3 regions of the Chryseobacterium glaciei genome follow, and region 2 is predicted to be linked to each of the others. Evidence: riboswitches for the same ligand, from Rfam matches in the RefSeq annotation. Region 2 holds a riboswitch; each other region holds the start of a gene.
What was found. A riboswitch is a leader RNA that binds a small molecule or an ion and turns the genes downstream of it on or off. The one in region 2 is predicted to bind cobalamin.

Region 1: it holds a riboswitch for cobalamin, as region 2 does, so the genes downstream of both, A0O34_RS07505 (TonB-dependent receptor) here and A0O34_RS15430 (acyl-CoA thioesterase) in region 2, are expected to answer to the same signal.
Region 3: it holds a riboswitch for cobalamin, as region 2 does, so the genes downstream of both, A0O34_RS14620 (TonB-dependent receptor plug domain-containing protein) here and A0O34_RS15430 (acyl-CoA thioesterase) in region 2, are expected to answer to the same signal.

What each region holds. Positions count from the first base shown of each region.
Region 1 covers NZ_CP015199.1:1,678,348-1,686,261, reverse strand. Annotated here, with positions in the region: gene A0O34_RS07530 (superoxide dismutase) at 77-751, shown strand; gene A0O34_RS07525 (hypothetical protein) at 755-1,123, shown strand; gene A0O34_RS07520 (MbnP family protein) at 1,304-2,131, shown strand; gene A0O34_RS07515 (cytochrome-c peroxidase) at 2,124-3,167, shown strand; gene A0O34_RS07510 (transporter) at 3,170-4,111, shown strand; cobalamin riboswitch at 4,211-4,396, shown strand; gene A0O34_RS07505 (TonB-dependent receptor) at 4,563-6,527, shown strand; gene A0O34_RS07500 (YncE family protein) at 6,524-7,657, shown strand; gene A0O34_RS07495 (cell surface protein) at 7,673-7,914, shown strand, end outside.
Region 2 covers NZ_CP015199.1:3,413,679-3,421,592, reverse strand. Annotated here, with positions in the region: gene A0O34_RS15445 (endonuclease MutS2) at 1-1,277, shown strand, start outside; gene A0O34_RS15440 (YcxB family protein) at 1,288-1,773, shown strand; gene A0O34_RS15435 (hypothetical protein) at 1,890-2,690, shown strand; cobalamin riboswitch at 2,764-2,943, shown strand; gene A0O34_RS15430 (acyl-CoA thioesterase) at 3,056-3,439, shown strand; gene A0O34_RS15420 (HD domain-containing protein) at 3,604-4,194, opposite strand; gene A0O34_RS15415 (cytochrome P450) at 4,378-5,718, shown strand; gene A0O34_RS15410 (PadR family transcriptional regulator) at 5,931-6,260, shown strand; gene A0O34_RS15405 (PspC domain-containing protein) at 6,271-7,914, shown strand, end outside.
Region 3 covers NZ_CP015199.1:3,258,135-3,266,048, reverse strand. Annotated here, with positions in the region: gene A0O34_RS14640 (CCC motif membrane protein) at 355-687, opposite strand; gene A0O34_RS14635 (DUF2752 domain-containing protein) at 706-999, opposite strand; gene A0O34_RS14630 (NADH:flavin oxidoreductase/NADH oxidase) at 1,026-2,078, opposite strand; gene A0O34_RS14625 (cytidine deaminase) at 2,183-2,665, shown strand; cobalamin riboswitch at 3,083-3,259, shown strand; gene A0O34_RS14620 (TonB-dependent receptor plug domain-containing protein) at 3,293-5,122, shown strand; gene A0O34_RS14615 (DUF5074 domain-containing protein) at 5,140-6,198, shown strand; gene A0O34_RS14610 (CCA tRNA nucleotidyltransferase) at 6,373-7,791, opposite strand.

The DNA of each region.
Region 1 (7,914 bases), 1.7 Mb from region 2:
ATTAAAAGCATAGTAGTAAACTTCCAGCCTCCATCTCCCAACTTCCAGCTAAATATAAACCATAAAACAAAACGTTATGAAGATTATGAAAATAGCTGCTCTAAGTGCAGTTTTTGCGGCGCAGTTTGCGTTTGGACAATTTAAGCAGACGCCTTTACCGTATGCTTACAATGCATTGGAAGGTTCTATTGATGCTCAAACAATGGAGATCCATTATTCAAAACATGCAGCAGCATATGTTGCTAATTTGAATAAAGCAATTGCAGGAACTCCACAGGAAAAACAAACCTTATTTCAGATTCTTTCTCAGGTTTCTAAATCTACTCCTGCTGTAAGAAATAATGCAGGTGGACATTACAACCACGAGCTTTTCTGGACAATGCTTACTCCGGAAAAAAATACACAGCCTTCAGCAAAATTAGCGAAAGCAATTACTGAAAGCTTCGGAAGTATGGATGCTTTCAAAGAAAAAATTGGTAAAGCTGGAGCAGATCGTTTTGGTTCGGGTTGGGCTTGGCTTTCTGTTGATAAAAACGGAAAATTATTCGTTTCTTCAACGCCAAATCAGGATAATCCTTTGATGGATGTTGTGGAGGAAAAAGGAACTCCAATTTTAGGAATTGATGTTTGGGAGCATGCTTATTATTTGAAATATCAAAACAAAAGAGCAGATTATCTTGCAGCAATCTGGAATGTACTCAACTGGAAATCAGTGAGCCAAAGATATGAAGATGCAGTAAGCAAAAAATAATTCATGAACTTAATTTGCAGCATATTTCTCACGTTATTTGTGGTATTCAGGCCTCTGGTACCATTGGTGGAGTATGCTGTAAATTATGATTATATCGCGAATGTTTTATGTATCAACAAAAGCAAACCCGAGCTTCACTGTAACGGAAAATGTTACCTGAGCAAAGAACTTGCAAAAACAAATGATGCCGATTCTTCGCCCTTAAACAAAACAAAAAATTCAGGACAGAAATTATTGGATATTTACATTCTTCCTGACATTGCAGAAATCCAAAACACAGAGAAAATTTCTCTCTTTAATTTCAAATTTTCGTACAAAGCAGACTATTCTTTTCTGTTTTTACCCTCTATTTTCAGACCACCGGTTTTTTAGTTTATAATTTTAACTTTTTGGGCGATCCCCTTTCCCTGGCTTTTCCAGCCGCTTGGGTCGGGCTGTCCGCTCATATCTTTTTTTAGATCCTTCCTTACGTCAGAATCAAAAAAAAGGATAACCGCTTCCATCCCTATCGCGATGGGCGTAACAACATATTATATCACTAAAAAATCAACAATGAAAATTTATAAATTTTTATCATTATTCTGTATTGCCATTATTGTATTCACTTTAACCTCTTGTCGAAATAATGACGAGGATGATTCAACCAATGAAACACCAGGAAATCTTCAGATAAAATTTGAAAACGGGTTTAATAATCTGGGAGATATTGTTTTAAATCAAACGACGCAAACTTCTTCACAAGGACAAAAACATCAGTTTTCTGCGCTAAAATATGTGGTGAGTAACATCAGTTTATTCGATGAAACCGGAAACGAGTTCAAATACAATGAAAATAATCCTGATAAAGGTGCTTTTATCGTGGATCAAGCAGATGCCGTGGCGGGAATTATTTACCTTAACTTAAATGGAATTCCAAAAAACAATTATAAAAAAATAAAATTCGGATTGGGAATTAGTCAAAATGCTTATCTGCTAGGACAAGGCGGACAGGCGGAATTCTGGAATAAAGCCAAGCAAAAAGGCATGTCGTGGTCTTGGGCAGCAGGTTATGTTTTTGTAAAACTGGAAGGTAAATATGGAACAAGTTCTCCTACTACAGAATTTATGAATCACACAGGAAACATGGGAAATACAACAGCAAATAATACCCCAGATCTTTACCGAGAAGTTACGTTGAATCTTCCGACTACAGCAAGAGTTACGAGTACAATTACACCTTCCATTCACATTTTGGCAGATCTTAATCAGTATTTGAGTGGTGAAACTCCGCTTACTTTGACGTCTACGAATGACATGATGATGGGTGCAAGTCAACACTTGGTTAATGTAACCAATAACTTAACGAAGATGTTTAAAGTAGACCACGTTCACAATGATTAAAATAATAAAAACGGGATTGATTCTTTTTTCTTTTCTAAGCGTGATATCGTGTTCTGATGAGATGATAAAACCGCTGGAAAAAGACGAAGCTTACAATTTAGAGTTTCCTTCCTATTTTTCTGAAATGACTTTCGATCAATCTGGAAATCCGATTACCAAAAATGGAGTAGAGTTGGGAAGAAAATTATTCTATGAAGGCAAGCTTTCACGAAATAATACCATCTCATGTGGCTTCTGTCATATTCAGGAAAATGCATTTACCCATCACGGTCATACCGTAAGTCATGGTGTTGATGATCGAATTGGAATCAGAAACGCTCCACCGATTCAAAACATGGCATTTCTAAAACGATATATGTGGGACGGAGTGATTCATAACCTCAATGAACAGCCGATAATTCCGATAACCAATGAAGATGAAATGGATAGTTCGATGCCTGAGGTTATTTCAAAATTAAGCGCAGATTCTAAGTATAAAAAACTTTTCAAATCAGCGTATGGCGATGAAGGTATCACAGGGGAAAGAGTGTTGAAAGCATTGTCACAATTTATGGCGACAATGATCTCTGCAGATTCGAAATATGATAGATTTAAACAGGGAAAAGAAAATTTTACTTCAGAAGAAACTCAGGGAATGAATTTATTTCAGCAGAAATGTGCTTCCTGTCACAGTGGAGCATTATTTACCGATGAAAGTTTTAGAAATACAGGAATGTATTATAATATGCAGTTTAAAGATGCGGGACGATATCGCGTAACGCTTGATCAAAATGATTGGATGAAATTCCGCGTTCCAAGTTTAAGAAATATTGAATATACTGCACCTTATATGCATGACGGGAGATTTTACACCTTAAATGCAGTACTTAATTTCTATTCAGATAATGTGGAAGATCAACCCAATCTTGATCCTCAATTAAAACAAAACGGACACATCGGAATTGCAATGAACGATCAGGAGAAGATTTTTATTATTGCCTTTCTGAAAACATTGTCTGATAAAAACTTTATTTCAAATCCAAAATTTGCTGAGTAAACATGAAAAGAATAATTTTAATAATAAGCTTGATTTTATGTAATTTATTTCAGGCTAAAGAAATCGCAGACAGTCTTTATATTCCCACTGATTTTCATGCAATCGTTTTTGATGATTGTGATGCATGTGGATGTGCTGCAGGGAATGGTTCGTCTGGTTTTGAGTCTTTATTGAATCCACAATTTATCGGAATTAAATATTTCGCACAGCATTATAAAGCAAAAGAAAATCTATTTGTAAAGGATTTAACGCAGGATCAATATTTCAATACCATTCAGCTTTGGGGAAAGATTCCTTTAACTAAAAAGCTAAGTGTGTATGCGAGTTTGCCATTTCATTTTCATGAAAAGAAAACAATGCAGGGTGATATTAAAATCAATGGAATTGGAGATTTGAATTTGATGGGAATCTATCAGTTAATCAATTCAAAAGATAATATTCATCAATTAAATGGAGGAGTTGGAGTGAAAGTTCCCTTAGGAAAGTTCGATGAAAAAGGAATCACAGGCGTTAATCCAAGTTTTCAGCTGGGAACTGGAAGCTGGGATTATCAGATGGTTTTGAATTATAAATTTCAGAAAAATAAAGTTGCTGTTCTTTTAAATACTGATTATACCATTAAAACAGAGAACAAAAAGCATTATGATTTTGGAAACCAATGGAATTATTCAGCCACCGGATTCTATCAACTTATCACCAATGAAAAAGTTATTTTTTCAGGAAAAGTAGGAATGCAGGGAGAAGTATATGATCGAAATAAGCAGTTTCGTGAAGATTTACCCAATACCGCAGGAAGTGCTTTATACGGAAAATTGGGTTTTGAAGCCTCTTATAAGAAATTTAGTTTGGGAAGTGAAGTGATGCTTCCCGCTTATTCTAATTTAGCAGGAGGAGATATTGAAGCAAAATCCCGATTGAGTATTTTTATCAACTTTGGAATTTAACATAATTATTTACATCCCGTTAAAATTTTAACGGGATGTTTTTGTTATTTAATTGAAATTCATTTGATTAAGTCATGTATTGTATCTGCCGATAATTTTCTATCTTTGCCGAAATCTGGTGAGCCCTAAAAAGCGCTTAAAAGGGAATTCGGTGTAAATCCGAAACAGACCCGCTGCTGTAAGCTCCACAAAAAAGTTTTTGAAAATTATATCCACTGTTTTTTTAATGGGAAGGATTTCAAAAATGGAGTAAGTCAGAAGACCTGCCAGAAGATTTAACGTTTGACGCTTTCGTGGAATAAAGCTTAGGACAACAATGATTTTGTGCAGTTATCGCTGTGCTTTTCATTGCTGCTTTCTTATATCCATTAGCGTTATTATTTTCAAAGAGCTAATGGTATCAAAATTTACTTCTGGATGTTATAAAGTTATTATCACAATTTTTGTGCTAATGGCTCAATTATATATTTCTCAAACCAGAAAAGACAGTATAAAAGAGAAATCGATCAAGGCTGTCAATATTTACAAAAAGAATTTTAAAGAAATTCTTCCTGCGCAAAAACTTTCAGGAGAACAATTGGAAAGACTGAATAGCCAGTCGGTTGCTGATGCATTGCGATATTTTTCCGGAGTTCAGATTAAAGATTATGGTGGAATTGGCGGAATGAAAACCATCAATATCCGAAGTTTGGGAAGTCAGCATGTAGGTGTTTTCTATGATGGAATTCAATTGGGAAATGCACAAAATGGCTTAGTAGATCTGGGTCGATTTTCGTTAGATGATATTGAGGAAATTTCACTGTATAACGGACAAAAAAGCGAAATTTTTCAACCTGCAAAAGACTTTGGATCGTCAGGTTCAATTTATCTTCAGCCTAAAACGCCAAGTTTTAAAGGGAATCAGAAAACAAATTTCGTTATAAGATTAAAAAATAGTTCTATCGATCTTTTTAATCCGTCATTTCGTTTAGAACAGAAAATTTCGGATAGGGTTTCTGCAAGTTTTAGTTCAGAATTTATGCAGAGTGACGGTGTTTATAAATATAGATACTCGAGGAAATATCCTGATGGAGCCATTGCTTATGATACGATTTTTAAAAGAGTTGATTCTGATATCAAAGCAAAGCGTTTTGAAACCAGTGTTAACGGAACTTTAAATAACGGAAACTGGAATGTAAGAGGTTATGGCTATTTGTCAAACCGAGGAATTCCCGGAGCTATTGTAAACAACCGTTTTGATGCGAGAGGACAAAGAATGGTTGATGAAAATTATTTCGTTCAGGCTAATTTTAGAAAAAAGATCTTTCCAAAATTTGAAACACAGTTCAAAGCTAAATTTGCTTACGATTATACTAAATATGTAGATACGGTTTCTTCAATTAAGATTCAGAACCAATATATTCAGAAGGAGTTATATCTTTCTTCGTCGAATCTGTATTCTATTACCCCGAATTGGGATGTGAGTGCCAGTGTAGACTTTCAATATAATACGCTGGATGCTGATTTGAGGCAGTTTTCTTATCCTACCCGTTATACTTCGCTTGTAGCTTTTGCGACGACTTATCAATGGAACAGATTCAAATTTTTAGGAAGTGTTTTGGGAACTTTTGTCCATGAAAAAGTAGAGCTTAATACCAAAGCTCCCGACAAAACAGAATGGACTCCGGCCGCATTTTTAAGCTATCAGCCTTTTGATTCTAAAGATTTTACGGTACGAGGTTTTTATAAACGTATTTTCAGGATGCCTACTTTCAATGATCTGTATTACACTTTAATCGGAAGCTCTTCTTTAAGACCCGAATTTACGGAGCAATACGATCTTGGTTTTACCTATCAAAAATTTTACGATAATAATAACTTCTTTAAAGGTTTCTATGTAAAAGTAGACGGATATTTCAATCAGGTGAAGGATAAAATTATTGCTTCTCCTAATGGAAGTATGTTCCGATGGACGATGCAGAATCTTGATTATGTTGAGATTTTGGGTGCAGATGTCAATATTCAGGCAGAATTGCAGGTCGGAAAAGTAAAAATCAAACCATTATTAAGCTATACTTATCAAAGTGCAAGAGATTTTTCCGACAGGGAAGAGTCTTTCTTTGGAGATCAGATCCCGTACACACCTTGGCACAGCGGAACATTTACTTTAATGGCTGATTATAAGGATTGGGCTTTCAATTACAGTTTCATTTATGTAGGAGAGCGTTACGACATCAATCAGAACAATATTGCGGTTAATCATATACAGCCTTGGTATACACACGATTTATCGATACAGAAAAAATTCAATTGGAAATCTCATCAGTTTAAAGCAAGTTTTGAAGTGAATAATGTGCTGAACCAATACTACGAAGTTGTCTTAAGTTACCCGATGCCGGGAAGATTTTTTAAACTTATTCTAAGTTATACATTATGAAAAAATTAAACTTTTCTCTGCTGTTGTTTGTATTTGTCTTTCTGGTTTCATGCCGTACAGACGAATATATTATCCCTGAAGAGCGGGAAAATTTGGCTCAGCCGGAAAATACTGCGATCAAAGGTTTTTATCTTTTGAATGAAGGAAATATGGGAACCAACAAAGCCACGCTAGATTTCTTTGATTATACAACAGGAACTTACCGCAGGAATATTTACGGAGAGATCAATCCTACAGTCATAAAGGAGTTGGGAGATGTTGGAAATGATATTCAGATCTATGGCGGTAAAATGTATGCAGTCATCAATGTTTCCAATAAAATTGAGGTGCTGGATGCAAAAACGGCAAAGCGTATCAAAACCATTCAATTAGAAAACTGTAGATATATAACTTTTAAAAACGGAAAAGCCTACGCGTCAAGCTATGCAGGACCTGTTTCCCTTGATCCGAATGCACCTTTGGGTAAAGTAGCAGAGATCGATACGGTTTCTCTTTCCATTCAACGAGAAGTGACGGTTGGATATCAGCCGGAAGAAATGGAAATTATAGGAAATCAACTTTTTGTAGCCAATTCCGGAGGGTATAAATATCCAAATTATGACAGAACCGTTTCTGTGGTTGATCTTTCTACATTTAAAGAAATCAAGAAAATAGATGTTGCGATTAATCTTCATCACATCAAAAAAGATAATTACGGCGATTTGTATGTGACTTCAAGAGGTGATTATTATACAATTCCGTCGAGTTTGTATTTAGTTGATCCTGTCACGGGAACGGTGAAGAAAGATTTTCATATCGGAATAAGTGAAATGACGATCGTTAATGACAAACTTTATTATTACGGAAACGAATTCAATTACAACACGCATACCTACAAGAAATCTTTCGGAATTATTGATGTTAAAACAGAGCAGATCATTTCCAATAAAGTGATCGATCAGGAATATGTTGACTTGATCAAAACACCTTACGGAATTGCCGTAAACCCAATCACAGAAGATATATACATTACAGACGCAAGAAATTATGTTTCCACAGGATTTGTGTATTGTTTCGACAAAAACGGACACTTCAAATGGAAAACCGAAGGCGGAAATATCCCCGCACATTTCACTTTTTTATATAAATAAATGAACCCCAAAAATATGGAAAGAAATATTTTTAAAATTTTAAAAACCACATTCTTTGCTTTTCTTCTTATAGGAATTATAGGTTGTAAAAGTGACAGTGATGAAGAGGTAAATAATGATAATTCTTCTTTTGAAGGGTTGAAGGAAAACTATACGATTGATCGTTTCAAAGTTTTAAACATTACCCCGAAATTAAACGGAAAACTAACATGGAGTATCAATGATTCTATTATTTCTGAAAATTCTGAATTGGATTT
Region 2 (7,914 bases):
TTTTACCAAAAATCAATCGTCATAAAACGTTAAAGCTAAGAGAAGCTTTCCATCCTTTGCTTTGGTTAAGAAATAAAGCAGAGAATAAAACAATTTTTTCTCAGACATTATCGTTAACGGATCAAAACAGAATCATCTGTATTTCGGGACCAAATGCGGGAGGAAAATCGATCACGCTGAAAACGGTAGGATTGCTTCAATTGATGATTCAGAGCGGAATTTTAGTTCCTGTTCATCCCAGGTCCGAAATGTTTTTCTTTGATAAAATCATGACCGATATTGGTGATAATCAATCTATTGAAAACCACCTTTCTACCTATTCATCAAGATTGAAAAAAATGGGAGGAATTATCCGTGAAGCTGATGCCAATACGCTTTTACTGATTGATGAATTCGGAACAGGTTCAGATCCTGAATTAGGTGGGGCTTTGGCAGAAAGTTTCTTAGAATTTTTCTATGACAAAAAGAGTTTTGCGATCATTACAACACATTATACGAACATTAAATTGGTTGTTGAAGAGCTTTCTCATGCGGAAAATGCAGCAATGCTTTTTGATGAAGAAACCTTGGAACCAATGTATAAACTGGAGGTCGGACAAGCTGGTAGTTCATTTACGTTTGAGGTTGCTGAAAAGAATAAAATTCCTAGATTTATCATTCATTCTGCGAAGAAAAAAGTGGAACATGATATTGTAAATCTTGATAAAACGATTGTAAAACTTCAGCAGGAAAAATTCGAAGTTGAAAAACTGAAAACTGATCTTGCCGAAAGAAAAGAATCCGTTGAAGACAAGCGCGATAATCTCCAAAAATTGAATGAACAGCTTCAACAAAAACTATTCAATTTCCAAAAGCTGTATGAAGATGAACATCGTAAACTTCAGTTTGGAAATAAGATTGAAACCTTTATCGACGGCTACATAAAAGGAAGATCCCGAAAAGATGTTGTGAAAGATTTTGTGAAAATTTTAGAACAGGAAAAATTCAGGAAAATCGGTGCTGATAAAGATGAAACGAAAAGACTTCAAGTTGTAAAAAGAAAAATCACGCAACAGCTGAAAAAAGAAGATGTCATTGAAAAAATAACGGAAACCAACGAAAAAATAGAGGAAAAACGTCAAACTGACCGCGCTGTTTGGATGAAAATCGGGCAACGTGTTCGTATCACAGGAAGTACAAGCGTCGGGACGATTGAAAAAATCTCCAGAAACAAAGTGATTGTGAATTATGGGACTTTCAAAACGACGATTAGTGCTGAGGAATTAGAGAGGATTTAATGATTAATATATGACTGTAAAGACACAAATTACTTTCAAAGATTTTTGGGTTTTTTATTTAAAAAGTTCTTTAATAAGATTTTTTGGTTTTCCAATTATAGCTGTTTTACTTTTTATATTTAAAGGTTTTCTGGATGGCGATGAGCAGGATATTTTTAAAAATGCTTCCATCTGGTTGCTTGTTTTATGGGTTTTCATGACTATTAGAGGTTATTTTAGCATTAAAAAAGCTTATTATTCAGACAAAAAAATACAGGAAAATATTTCTTACACTTTCGTTGAAGATAAAATTAAAACCGAAGGAGAAACATTTGAAAACGATTTTCATTGGAACACTGTTTCCAGAGTAAAAGAATTAAAAGATTGGTTTCTTATTTATCATAGTTTGCAAACAATGAATATGATTCCTAAAAAGGATTTTACAAAACAAGAAATTGTAATGCTGAGAACGATTATTAAGAATAATGGCGTAAAAGCGAAACTTAGAAACGATTAATTACCATAAAAAGAGAATGTTTATATGCATTCTCTTTCTTTTTATCATTAATACAATATATAATTATGTTCAGAAAAAGCATTTAATTTATATATTTGAAGAGTCAAAAATTTTTCATGATGATTTCCGCAAAAAAAGTTTTTTATTTATCAATTTTCAGTGTTTTTTCTTTAAGCTTAATGAAAGGGCAAAATAAAGTTCCTTTTGGAGTTGTAAAAGCTGAAGAAGGCTATGCCATGGTACGTGTTGCTAAGGATAATTACCGAAAAATTGTGGATAAAATCCGTATGCGCCGAGGAGATGTTTTTGTATATGTAAAACCCGCTCCCGGAGAAACAGAATGGATTTGGATAAAATATCCAGACAAAGACGACACCGAAAAACCTTTCGTAAGGTATGATTCTCTAAATAAAGAAGGTATGGTGAATAAAGACCGTATCGCTTACATCGATCGGTTACCGCCTTACACTCCTACCAAATCTAAAAACGGAAAATCTCTTATTTTCACAGACAACACCGATCCAAAAATTCCGGCTAACCAGAGGAGTAAAGTTATTATTGACGTTTATCCATCCAACGCGAGTTACCGTAAAAAGGTAAAAGATGCTAACGGAAAAATTCTTACCATCGATAAAGTAAAACCATGGGGAATCGGCAACGAACTGCCTGAAGGCATGACCGAAATAAAATCTATCAGAGTACAGCAACCCGGAAGAGGTTCTGTTTTTGTGAGAGAAGCTGTCAAAAATTTATTCCAGCCAACAATGGATTTCAATAACGTTGGGGTGACTTCTATCGATAATGATCACATCTTTCTTTATATGATTAATGGCTCAGGAGAAAACCGTTATACTACGCTTTGGACGATCAAAGAAGGAAAAGTTATCAGCCAGATCATCTATAATAATCCGGAATAATTCGTTTATCTTTCATATAATCCTTATTTTTGCACCGAAAAGTTATTTTGCTTTTGGCTTCTAGCTGATGGCATCTGGCTTTTTAGAAACTGGTTCTGCTTAACCGCAGATTAAAAGGGAATCGTGTGAAAATCACGAACTGTCGCGCAACTGTAAGTAACGAAAAGTCTTTATCAAGAATCCACTGTGCAAGGCATGGGAAGGAAATAAAGATGTTACGAGTCAGGAGACCTACCTATTTCTTTAAGACAAAAACTTTCGCGATCTGAAGTTTATTGATCAATGGTTTTTCAGGAATTTCTGTGTTCCTGTCATTTTCTGTTTGTTTCAATATTCGTTCTTTTCGCTTTAATTAATAATGAAATATGACTACAGAAGAAAGAATTCAAGCATCTGAAACCAGCATCTTTAAAGCGGTTTTTCCTAACACAACCAATCATTACGACACCCTTTTTGGTGGTACAGCGATGCAATTGATGGATGAAGTGGCATTTATCACCGCTACCCGATTTGCCAGAAAAAGAGTGGTAACGGTAAGCAGCGACAAGATAGATTTTAAAAGACCAATTCCCGCAGGAACTATTGTGGAGTTAATCGGTAAAGTTTCTCACGTCGGAACAACAAGTATGAAGGTAAATGTAGAAATCTACACCGAACAAATGTATTCTTACGAAAGAGAAAGAGCAATTGTTGGTGATTTTACTTTTGTGGCGATTGATGAATTTAAGAAGCCAATTCAAATATTATAAATCCTTTTTATGGTTTCGGCGGCCTTTGGCCTCCGAAACTTCTTTTATTCTAAAAAATTTCAATCATAAAACTTTAGTATTTCTACAAATTGGATTTAGATTCCCTGCGGGAATGACAAAAATGATGTTAAAGTTGATTATTTATCCTAATATTTAGTATAAAATTATCTTACAACTTTCTCAGTTTCTAAATTTTTAATCATTAAATACTGAAAAGCTTCTCCCATTTCATCTGAAGCTCTGCTGATTGCATTTTCCAACATATTTCTGACTTGATTTTCGGTTACTCCGGCTTCTGTCCAGCTTTTTCCTGAGGTATAAGAATTCAAGATGAATGGCATAATCCGGTCGATCGCACAGGCAAAAATAGCATCAGGAGTTTGTTCTTCCTCAAATTCAAGCCAAAGATTGAAGAACTCAGTACGTAAAGGTTCATCTAAAATTCCGAAAATATTTTGAGCGGATTGTCTTTCTCTTTCAAATTTCCCGACCATTGCTGCTTCATCAAATAAGAAAGTATCTCCAGCTTCAATTTCTACTAAATCGTGAATCGAAAGCATTCTGATTACTCTTAATAAATCAATATCTGCTCTGTTTTTCGCATATGGAAAAAGAATTTGAGCTAAAATAATAATCTGCCATGAATGTTCAGCGGTATTTTCTCTTCTTGAATCATCGGCATTGTAATTTCTTCTCTGTACATTTTTTAAAGCATCAACGGCTAAAATAAAATCGATTTCTTTCTGTATCTTCATTTTTACTCTTTATAGTATTGATTGATTGGATATATCTTTTAATTCAAAATAATTTTGTCCAAATGTGACACCACGATATATTTAATTAAAATTCAAACCAAATAATATTGCAAAAATAAGGGTTTTGATTGTAAAGCTCATTTATGTAAGAGATTAATTGTATTTTTAATAGAAATATTCAACATGCATCCAGAGTTTAATTATCCGGCAGAAATTAAAGGAAAAAGAAAGCTATATTCTTTATTTAAAGGGCTTAATCATCCGTTGGAAGTTATCAGCGGAAACCACCAATCTGTAGGTGATAATTATTATATCAAAGCTAGTTTTACCGATAAAAACTTCATCTTTTCTCAGGATAAAGAGTTTGTTGAATATATTTTAAAACAAAATCACAAAAATTATCAAAAATCTGAAATACAATCTGTCACTTTAGGAAAATATCTGGGGAAAGGTCTGTTGACCAACAACGGAAAGGATTGGTTGAAACAAAGAAGACTGATTCAACCAGGTTTTGGTAAGGCGAAAATTGCCAATCTTGTTTCGATTATGGAAGAAGAAATTGATAAATCTCTTGAATCATTCAAAATCGAATCTGAAGTAGATTTGTACGATTTCTTTCATTCGCTGGCTTTTAACATTGTTGCGAAAACCCTTTTCAGTTCCGATGTTGACGAAAATACAGTGAATGAATTAAGCAAAATAATCACAGAAGTTCAGGAAGTTTCTACCAAAGAAGTTCGTTTACCTTTTTACACTAATATCTTAAATATTTTCGGGGTTATTGATAAAAACATTGAAAAAAGTAAGAGATCAAAAGCAATCATTCAAAGTGTTTTAGACAAAAGAAGAAATTCGGGCGAGGAAAAGAACGATCTTTTGGATATGTTGATTCAGACGAGATATGAAGATACACAACTTCCCATGTCGGACGAACAGCTTGTTGATGAAATGCTCATCCTTTTCATTGCCGGACATGAAACTACGGCCAATGCTTTAAGTTTTATCTTTTTTGAGATCAGCCAAAGCCCAAAAGCTGAGGAAAAATTAAAAAAAGAAATAGAAAATGAAGGAGAAATGGTTTTTACTTCAGAAAATTTAATGAAGAAATCATTTACTGTAAATATCATTAAAGAAGCCATGCGTTTGCATTCTCCGGCTTGGGCGATTGATCGTGAAGCTTTAGAAGATGATAGTTTTAAAGAATATTCGTGGCCAAAAGGCACTTTAATCATCCTTTACATAAGCGGACTTCACAGAAATCCAAAATATTGGGAACATCCGGACTCGTTTATTCCTGAACGTTTTGAGGATGAAAATTCTAAAAATTTCGCCTACTATCCTTTCGGAGCCGGCCCTCGACTTTGCATCGGTGAGCATTTTGCTATGATGGAAATGGCTCTTATCGTCCGTAAATTCTACAGAAGGTTCACATTTATATCATATCAGAAAAAATTAGAGAAAAAAGCTCTTGTTACCTTAAGACCTATCAGCTTAAAAGGTAAAATTATCAATAATTTGGCTTAGTTTTTCCAAAACATTCAATTCTAAAAATTCGACATTAAAAATAATTATATTGATTTTCAATTAGTTACATTATTTATTTATATTTTTTCACTACTTTGTATTGCATATTACCATTTTAATTACATATCTTTGTAATGTAAAATCGGAATAGGTTCAACTAGCTAGGAATTTTATTCTGATTGGATATAACTAATTAACAAAACTTATCAAAGATGAATACCGAAAATACCAAAGCGCAAATGCGAAAAGGAATTCTGGAATTCTGTATTTTAAGTCTCATCAACCTTCGTGAAATGTATGTTTCCGACCTGATAGATGAACTGAAAAAAGGAAAGCTGGATGTAGTAGAAGGAACCCTCTACCCTCTTTTAACAAGACTGAAAAACGGAGAGTTTCTCTCTTACAGATGGGAAGAATCTACAGGAGGGCCACCCAGAAAATATTACCAAATAACAGAAAAAGGCAAATTGTTTTTGGACGAACTTCAAAATACCTGGAAAGAATTAACAGATTCTGTAAACCAAATCACTCAAAAAATTTAAAAACAAAGCTATGAACAAGACACTCTCAATAGGACTCGCAGGTTTCTCTTTTACAATAGAAGAACACGCATATATAAAGCTTAGCGATTATCTTAATGCACTGAGAAGCTCTTTAGACGCTTCGGAAGCAGATGAGGTAATGCATGACATAGAAATAAGAATGGTTGAAATTTTCAGAGATTCTTTAGGAAAACGTGAAGTGGTAAATGATACCGATGTTGAAAGAGTAATCGCTCAGATCGGAACTCCGGAAAAGATCGAAGAACAGGAAGAAGCTTATTATTCTGAGAAAAATACTAAGAAAGCAAGCGCTTCAGGAACTGAATACACAGATAAAAAACAATTGTTCCGTGATCCTGAAAGACAAAAAATAGCAGGTGTTTGCGCAGGTTTAGCTCATTACGTTGGAATGGACATTACTGCAATGAGAGCAATCTGGTTAGGAATTTTTATCCTTGGAATCTTTACAGCAGCAATTTCTTCTTCATTAGTGGTATTACTTTACATCATTCTTTGGATTGTTTTACCAACTGCAGAAACTGCAGCAGATTTCCTGAAAATGAAGGGAAAGCCTATGAACTTCGACAATCTTAAAAATGAGTCTAATAAATTAGTACAATTCGCTAATGAATCTACTCAAAGAGTCGGAGAAATCTATATCGAAAGCAAACCTTACATCAACAATGCCGGAAGCGGGATCTGGAATGTAATAAGATATATTTTAGGAGGAATCTTCGCCTTAATGGCTTTTGGTTGCCTTATCGGTTCATTTGTAGGTTTCGGATTTATGGGAAACAGTGATTTTCCTCCAATCAGCCAAATGAATTACTATTTCGATAACGACGGAATGAAATATGTGATCATGGCAATGATCGTTCTGGGAAGTTTAATTCCTGCAATGATATTCGCATTGTTAAGTATCAAATTAATTTCTCCAAAAACGAAATTAAGAAATACAGGATGGGTTTTAGGAGCATTATTCCTTGGATTGATCGCAATTTCTACTTACTTCGGAATCAGCATGGCTAAAAAAGAAATGTTCTTAAAAGGTCATAAAGAAGATACAGAAGAGGTTTCTATCAATACAACTTCAGACAGTATTTATGTAGATTTCAAGCAAATAACGATCCCTCAGAACTTCACAGGTTACGATGATGATCTTTATTCTGACAAGGTATCTGTTTATGAAAAAGACTGGATTCATGTAGATGTAACAAGAAAAGCTGATATTAAAACTCCTTATTTAATCATTAAAAAAGAAGCTAAAGGATACAATCTTCCACTTAACGTAAGCGTTCCTGTAGAAATTGTTAACAATAAAGTTATCCTTCCAAATTACATCAAGTTCCCTTACGAACACAGATTCAGAGATTACAGCATCAATTATGAATTGGTAGTTCCTCAAAATACAATCGTAATCCCTGTAAAGAAAGACGGAATTGATTTTAACGGAGATCTAAACGCAGACGGAATGAATGACGACGATCAGGATAATGACTACAACAATGGAAATATCAGAATCGAGAAAAATAAAATCTCTGTAAACGGTTCTACCATTGAATATAGTTCTGATGATAAAGACAGCATCATCGTTAACGGAAAAAAAGTTCCTGCAAACCAGGCTGACAAAGTAATTGATTCAATGAAAACAAAC
Region 3 (7,914 bases), 160 kb from region 2:
TGATTTTTTATTTTTGGTATAACAAAGATATATTTCAGGTTTCGATTCAGAAAGCTTTTACCGTGTAGATTCATATTTTGTAGTAATTCTACGATTCTTTTTCGCTTTTGTGTGAATTTAGATTAAAAATTTACAGATCAATTAATATAAAAATCCAATATCTTTTTTTTAACGCAAAAGTGCGCCAAGTTTTCTTTAAATGATTGAGGATATTTTTTGATCACAAAGGCGTTTCACTCAGCAAAGGTTTTCAATTATGTCAAATTTTGGATTATTAAAAGAAAACCAGCTTAAAATATTTCACAAAAAAAAGACTGCAATTTGCAGTCTTTCTTGTTTTATCTGAGGATTTAATTATTGTCCCGTTAATTCTTTGATTCTTTCCTGCATCAGTTGAGGATCTTTCAGAGCATCCCAACCTAATGTAGAGATCACCACGACCAAATAGGCAATGTATAAAACACTTAATATAAGCCCAATGATACATAATATTCTACCTGTATTCAAATTGCTGTAATCCGAATAAAGATCTGGATTTTTCTTGTAGAGTTCGTTATCTTTTTTGTAAAGATACAATCCGATAATCCCTGTGATAATACCTACTACTCCGTAGCAACAACATCCGATGATAGATACAATTCCTAATACAAGTACCGCTGTGGCATTTGGTAATTTTTGTTGATTCATAGTTATAATTTTAATGTTTTAGTGCAAATTAAGATAAAAATGTTTGTAAAAATAAGCAATTACCATTATAATTGAATTAATAATCGCCATTATAATTAAAACATTTCCATAGTTCCTTTTTTTATCAATAAAACTTATTCCTACGGTAAATAAAAATATCAAAAGCGTGTAAACAGCCGGAAACATATGAAAAGCATCAGAGAATCTCCCTTCAAAAACCATGACAATAGCTCTTTGGGCACCACAGCCAAAACATTCTATTCCTAAGAACTTTTTGCTTGGGCACGGTAACATGAAATCCTCTATTTTCATCTTTTTTAAATATTAATTGTATAAAATTAAGAAGAAATTTTCGCTCTTAAATACTGATGTGGAAAAAAGCATTCTTCCTTCATTTCAAACGAACCCTGAACTGCGATGTATGGATTTCTTAAGATCTCTCTGGCAATAAAAATTAAATCAGCATCGCCTTTTTGAAGAATTTCTTCCGCATGTTCTACTTTTTTAATTAAACCAACTGCACCGGTTTTCACTTCCGCTTCATTTCTTACCTGAGAAGAAAGAGGAACCTGATATCCATCAAAAAGAGGAATTTTTACTCCATGAATATTTCCACCGCTTGAAACGTCTACCAAATCAACTGAATGATTTTTTAATATTTTCGCCAATTCTACACTGCTTTCAATATCCCAGCCATTTTCAGCGTATTCTGTTCCGGAAATTCTTACAAAAAGAGCAACATTTTCATTTAATTCTTCATTTACAGCATCTACAATTTCTAATAAAAATCTGATTCTGTTCTCAAAACTTCCGCCATATTCATCTGTTCTGATGTTAGAAAGCGGAGATAAAAACTGGTGAACCAAATAACCGTGTGCGCCGTGAATTTCGATCACATCAAAACCTGCTTTTACCGCTCTTCTTGCTGCCTCTTTAAAGTTTTGAACTTGTTCTTTGATTTCCTCTATTGTTAAAACATGTGGAATTCTTTCTGTTGGGTGATAAGGAATCGGGCTTGGTGCAACGGTTTCCCAACCTTCTTCAACGGGAATTTGCAAATTGTTCCAAGTTGAGCCTTTTCTTCCTGCATGAGCAATTTGTATCCCTATTTTACTGTCTGAATTCTTGTGAACAAACTCAACAATTTTCTGAAGTTTTTCAGCCTGTTCGTCATTCCAGATTCCCATACAATGGTTGGTGATCCTTCCGCGGCGTTCTACGCCGGTTGCTTCTACTATAATTAATCCTGTTCCGCCCTGCGATCTGCTTCCGTAATGGACGTAATGGAAATCATTAGCCATCCCGTTTTCACAAGAATACATACACATCGGGGACATTACCCATCTGTTTTTTACTTCAACATTTCTGAATTTTATAGGAGTGTATAACATGTTTGATGTTTTGAATTTTAATTTAAAATTTTGAAGGACAAAATAATATTGCCCACTTGGTGAAAAAGAGGTAATTTTATCCCCCTTTTTTAGGTCCACAATATATGAAAAAAGACATACAGATAGGTTACGAATATTTTAAAAATAGCAGTGAACTTAGCGATATAGAAAATACTTTGTTCGCCAGAGCAAAACAAGCAAGGGAAAATGCTTACGCGCCTTATTCCAACTTTTTGGTAGGTTGTTCGGTTTTATTGGAGAATGGAGAGATCTTCTCCGGAAATAATCAGGAGAATGCGGCTTTTCCATCAGGGCTTTGTGCCGAGAGAACGACTTTATTCTGGGTAGCAGCGAATTTTCCGAATGAAAAGATTAAAAAGATCTTTATTGTTGGCGGACCGAGAGAATTTCATGAGAAAAATCCGCCGATTCCACCTTGTGGAGCTTGCCGACAAAGCTTAATTGAATATGAAACCAAGCAGAATGAAAATATTGATCTTTATTTTTCGAGCATGAATGATGTTGTCGTGAAAGTGAATTCTATTAAGGATTTGTTGCCGTTTTATTTTGATGCTACGTTTTTGTAGTTTGTGAGTGCTTTTTTTTAACGCAAAGATCGCAAAGGTTTTCTTTAAAATTATTGAGAATATTTTTCGTTCGCAAAGGCGTTTCACTCAGCGAAGGTTGAAAGTTTCCATTTGGTGGCTTCGAGAGCCTCAGCCACCAAATGGAAGAGAAAGTCCGATCTAGCAAAATAGGTAATAAATTTCTGAAAACGGGTGGCTGAGGTTCTCGAAGCCACCCGTTTTTTGCTTGCTACTTTATCTTGGTGATTGCAACCCTAGCCCAGATAGGAACGACATCCTTTTTCTGAAATGGCTTTGAAAAAAAGCGTGGGCGAAAAAGATATAGTGGATAGCTGGAAATAGCTCTAAAAAATAAATAAAATTGTTAATGGGTAATTAATTAAACCTTTTACGATTTTGCATTTCAATTTAATAAATTATCTTTGCAAAAATTTTGGTTTCCAGTGTATTGGAATGAAAAGGGAATTGGGTGAGACCCCCAAACTGTCCCCGCAACTGTAAATCGCAACCGAAATTTCTACGAAAAACCACTGTGCAAACGGGAAGGTGTAGAAAAGCGAAAGTCAGGAGACCTGCCAAAATCATAATAAAAAAATAGATTGCTTTCGGAGGAAAAGTAAAATAGTGATGGATATAAAAAGATCTTTAGTACTGCTTTTTTCGTCTTATGGTTGTTTTCTTTTCGCACAGGAGAAAACCATAGACACCGTTTATGTTTTTGATAACCAAATGAGTAAGGTTAAGCTTTTTCATAACGTTACCACCATCACTCCTCAGGATGCTGAAAAAAATTCAACCAATCTTTCTGAACTTTTACGTTTTCAATCTGCTGTTTATATCAAAGAAAATGGTCGTGGAGCGGTTTCTTCGCCATCTTTCAGAGGTACAACAGCCTCTCAGACTGCCTTTGTATGGAACGGAATTAATATTAACTCTAACTTTTTGGGTCAGGGTGATGTTAATAATATTCCTTTTGGCGGATTTGATCAGCTTATTGTAAAATCAGGCGGAGGAAGTGTAAGTTATGGCAGCGGCGCGATCGGCGGAAGCATCCATTTAAATAATAATCTGGATTTTAACAGAGGAGCGCATGCTTCGTTATTTTCTGAGGCGGCATCTTTCAGTACTTTTAATAATTTGCTCAAAGCTTCTTACAGCAATGAGAAATTCAGTTTTAAGGCTTCCGGTCATTATTCTATTAGTGAAAATGATTATGAAGTGGAAAATTCAAATAATTATATCAACAGAAACGGAAAATACAATAATACCAATTTCAATTTTTCGGCAGCTTATAAAATAGCACCTCATCACCAAATCTCTTGGATCTCTGAGTTTTTTAATGGAAATCAGCATTATCCTATTTTCTTTGAAAGTCAGACTCCGACGAAATATGAAACTCAAAACGTAAGAAGTTTAATTTCTTGGGATTGGAATAAAACTAAGTTCAGTAATTCATTTAAAGCGGCTTATACAGAAGAAAATTTCCAATATTTCGGAAATATCAACGGGCCAAAAACGAGTGGCGGAACAGGGAAAAATTATATTCTGAAAAATGATTTTAATTATTTTATTGTTCCAAAGTTAAATTTCAACTTAATTACAGAATTTCAGGTTAATAAAGGCGAAGGTTATGCATCCGGAATCGATCATATAAGTAGAAATGTAGGTTCTGTAGCAGGATTATTACGTTATTTTACGACGAAAGATCTTCGTTTTGAAGCAGGAGTGAAAAAAGATTTTGTTGAAGATATCAGTTCGCCACTTCAATTTTCATTTTCCGGAAAATGGAATGCTACAAATTGGTATGATGTAGGAATCAGTGCTTCAAGGAATTTCAGATTTCCAACATTTAATGACCTTTACTGGAGTCCGGGCGGAAATAAAGATTTAAAACCAGAGACATCTTATCAGTTTGAATTGAGAAATCAGTTTAATATTGCTGGCGTACAACTTTCGGTTACTCCGTATTATATGAAGATCAAAGATATGATCCAATGGCTGCCTAGCCCGCTAGGGTATTACTCAGCTTTCAATACAAATAGAGTTGAGTCTTATGGAATTGAATCCAGAATCGATTATGAAAGAAAATTCGGTAAGCATAATTTGAGAACGAATTTAGGATATTCATACACTAAATCTACCAATCTTGATACTGATAAACAGTTGATGTACGTTCCTTTTCATAAGTTATTTGGAAATATTGACTATCAATATGACTTTATGAGATTGTATGTTCAGGGAATGTTCAATGGGCTGACTTATGCCGATACCAACGAAAAAAGAGAAGATGCTTTGGAACCTTATTTCGTAATGAATGCAGGTGTTTCTGCAACGATTCTTAAAAATTATACGGTAGGTTTTAAAGTGAATAATATTTTTAACCAAGTATATGCAACGACAGCATTTTATCCGATGCCTCTGAGAAACTACAGTGTGAATTTGAATATCAATTTTTAAATAAATAATTAAATATAATGAATATCAGAAAAATTTTAACTCTTGCATTTGCTGCAACATTGCTTTTCAATGTTTCTTGTACTAATGACAGCACCGACGAAGTTCTGGAAACTACCTTTGAAAATGGAATTCTTATCACCAACGAAGGTGGATTTACAACTCCGACAGCGGAGGTTTCTTTTGTAACTAATGATCTTTCTGCAGTAGCTAACAAAATTTATTCAGGAAAAAATAATGAAGTTTTAGGAAACGTTTTACAGACTATCGGTTTTGATTCTGATAAAGCTTATCTGGTTTCAAACGTACCTAACAAAATTGATATCGTTAACAGATATACTTTCAAAAAACAAGCTACAGTAACGACTAATCTTCAAAATCCGCGATATATTGCGTTTTCAGGAAGTCAATATTACGTAACCAACAATAACTTTTTTGATGTAATGAAACTGAACGTTTACAACAAAGACAATTCTTTTGTAAAAAGCATCAGTTTCGCAAGATCTGCAGAAAAAGTAGTTGAAGCTGGCGGAAATATCGTAGTACAAACTGACGGTGTTACCTACGAATCTACTCCTCCGTACAGCGAATTGCCAACAGGATACACAATTACGATTGTAAAGCCTTCTACAAACGTTGTTGACAACACCGTAACTTTGCCAAGCAACGGAATCATCAGGGACCTTATTTCTTATAACGGAGATGCTTACGTTTTAGCCTCTGACAATACAAATTCTTATATCTATAAGATTAATTCAACTACAGGAACCTATACAACTACAACGTTGACAGCAATTCCTCAAGCTCAGAAATTAAGAGTTGATGGTAATAAATTTTATTTCACTAATTCCAGCAACAAAATATATTCTATGACTGTAGGTTCTACAAGTGTTCCTACAACTCCTATTGTGACTACAACAGGAAATTTATACGGATTTAATGTAATTGACGGTAAAATTTTCGCCTCTGATGCAAGTTTCACCGCAGACAGTAAAGTGAATGTTTATAATGCAACCAATGGTTCTTTATTAAAAACTTTCACAACAGGAATCGGAACAAACGGTTTCTATAAAAACTAAAATTTGCGCTTCGGCGTATACTATATAAATTTTTATTTTTTTTCATCATTTGTGTTTTTTATCCGGGCGTCTCTTCGAAAAGACGGCCGGATTTTTTTATCATTTTAGCCAAAAAAAGCAACCGGATAATTTCCAATTGCTTTTATATTCTTTAAAACTTTATACGTTTTTTAATTACATTTTCAAACCTAATTTCTCGGCTTCTGCGATCACAAATTTTGTAGCTTCTTCTTTATCATTAAGAATTTCGCCTTCCAAAATTGCTTCTTTTACTTTTTCCTTTAAAATTCCGATCTCACGTCCAGGTTTAAGATTAAACATTTCCATAATCTCTTCTCCTGAAATGGGTGGCTGGAAATTTCTAACGTGATCTTTTTCCTCAACCTCTTTTATCTTAACCGCAACGTATTCAAAATTCTTTTTGAATCGCTCCTGCTTTTTAGAATTTTTTGTTGTTATATCAGCCTTACAAAGCGTAAAAAGATCTTCCATATCTTCGCCAGCATCGAACAACAATCTTCTCAATGCCGAATCTGAAGCATCATCTGTAATCAAAGCGATAGGACGAGATGAAAGTTTGACCATTTTCTGAACATACTTCATGTCTGGCCCTAACGGTAATTTCAATTTTTGAAACATTGCTTTTACCATTTTTGAACCTAAAAACTCATGTCCGTGGAAAGTCCAGCCTGTTCCTTCAACGAATTTTTTTGTTGGTGCTTTTCCTATGTCGTGAAGCAATGCAGACCAACGTAGCCAAAGATTTTCCGTATTCAAAGAAATGTTATCTAAAACTTCCAATGTATGGTAAAAGTTATCTTTGTGAGTTTGACCTTCTACTTCTTCTATTCCTTTTAGTTCGATTAATTCAGGAATAATTAGTTTCATTAATCCTGTTTCTTCCATCAATGTCAAACCGATTGATGGTTTTTCTGAAAGCATGATTTTATTAAATTCAACCATTATTCTTTCCATGGAAACAATTTTAATTCGCTCTGCTTCCTGCTTTATTGCTTCTAAAGAGTTTTCTTCGATTTTAAAGTTTAATGTAGAAGCAAAACGTACCGCTCTCATCATTCTTAACGGGTCGTCAGAATAGGTTTGAGCAGGCTCTAGAGGTGTTCTTAAAATCCCTTTTTCAAGATCTTCAACACCATTGAAAGGATCGATCAGTTCTCCGAAATCATCTGTGTTTAAAGAGATCGCCATTGCATTAATGGTAAAATCTCTTCTTTTTTGATCATCTTCCAAAGTACCGCCTTCTACTTCCGGTTTACGGCTGTTTTCGGTGTAGCTTTCTTTTCTTGCACCTACAAATTCAAGCTCTAGATCTTTGTATCTGATCATCGCCGTTCCGTAAGTTTTAAAAACAGAAACCTTCATTTTAGGATCTATTTCTTTGCCCACACTTTCGGCAAGCTCAATTCCGCTTTGTTCGGTAACAAAATCAATATCTGTTGAAGCTTTTCTTTTCATCAAAAGATCCCGAACATATCCGCCGACAATATATACCGACTGATTATTTTTGTCCGCGACTTCAGAGATTATTTTGAAAAGCTTTAAGTTTTTATTTTGATTAAGATTAATGAACATTTTTTTAGATGCTTAAAATTTAAAGTTTAGATATTAGATTCACAATCAGAATTCATATTATACTAGAATTATCGACCATTATCTAATGTAAAACCACTAAGAAATTAAGTTTATCAAGCCGCT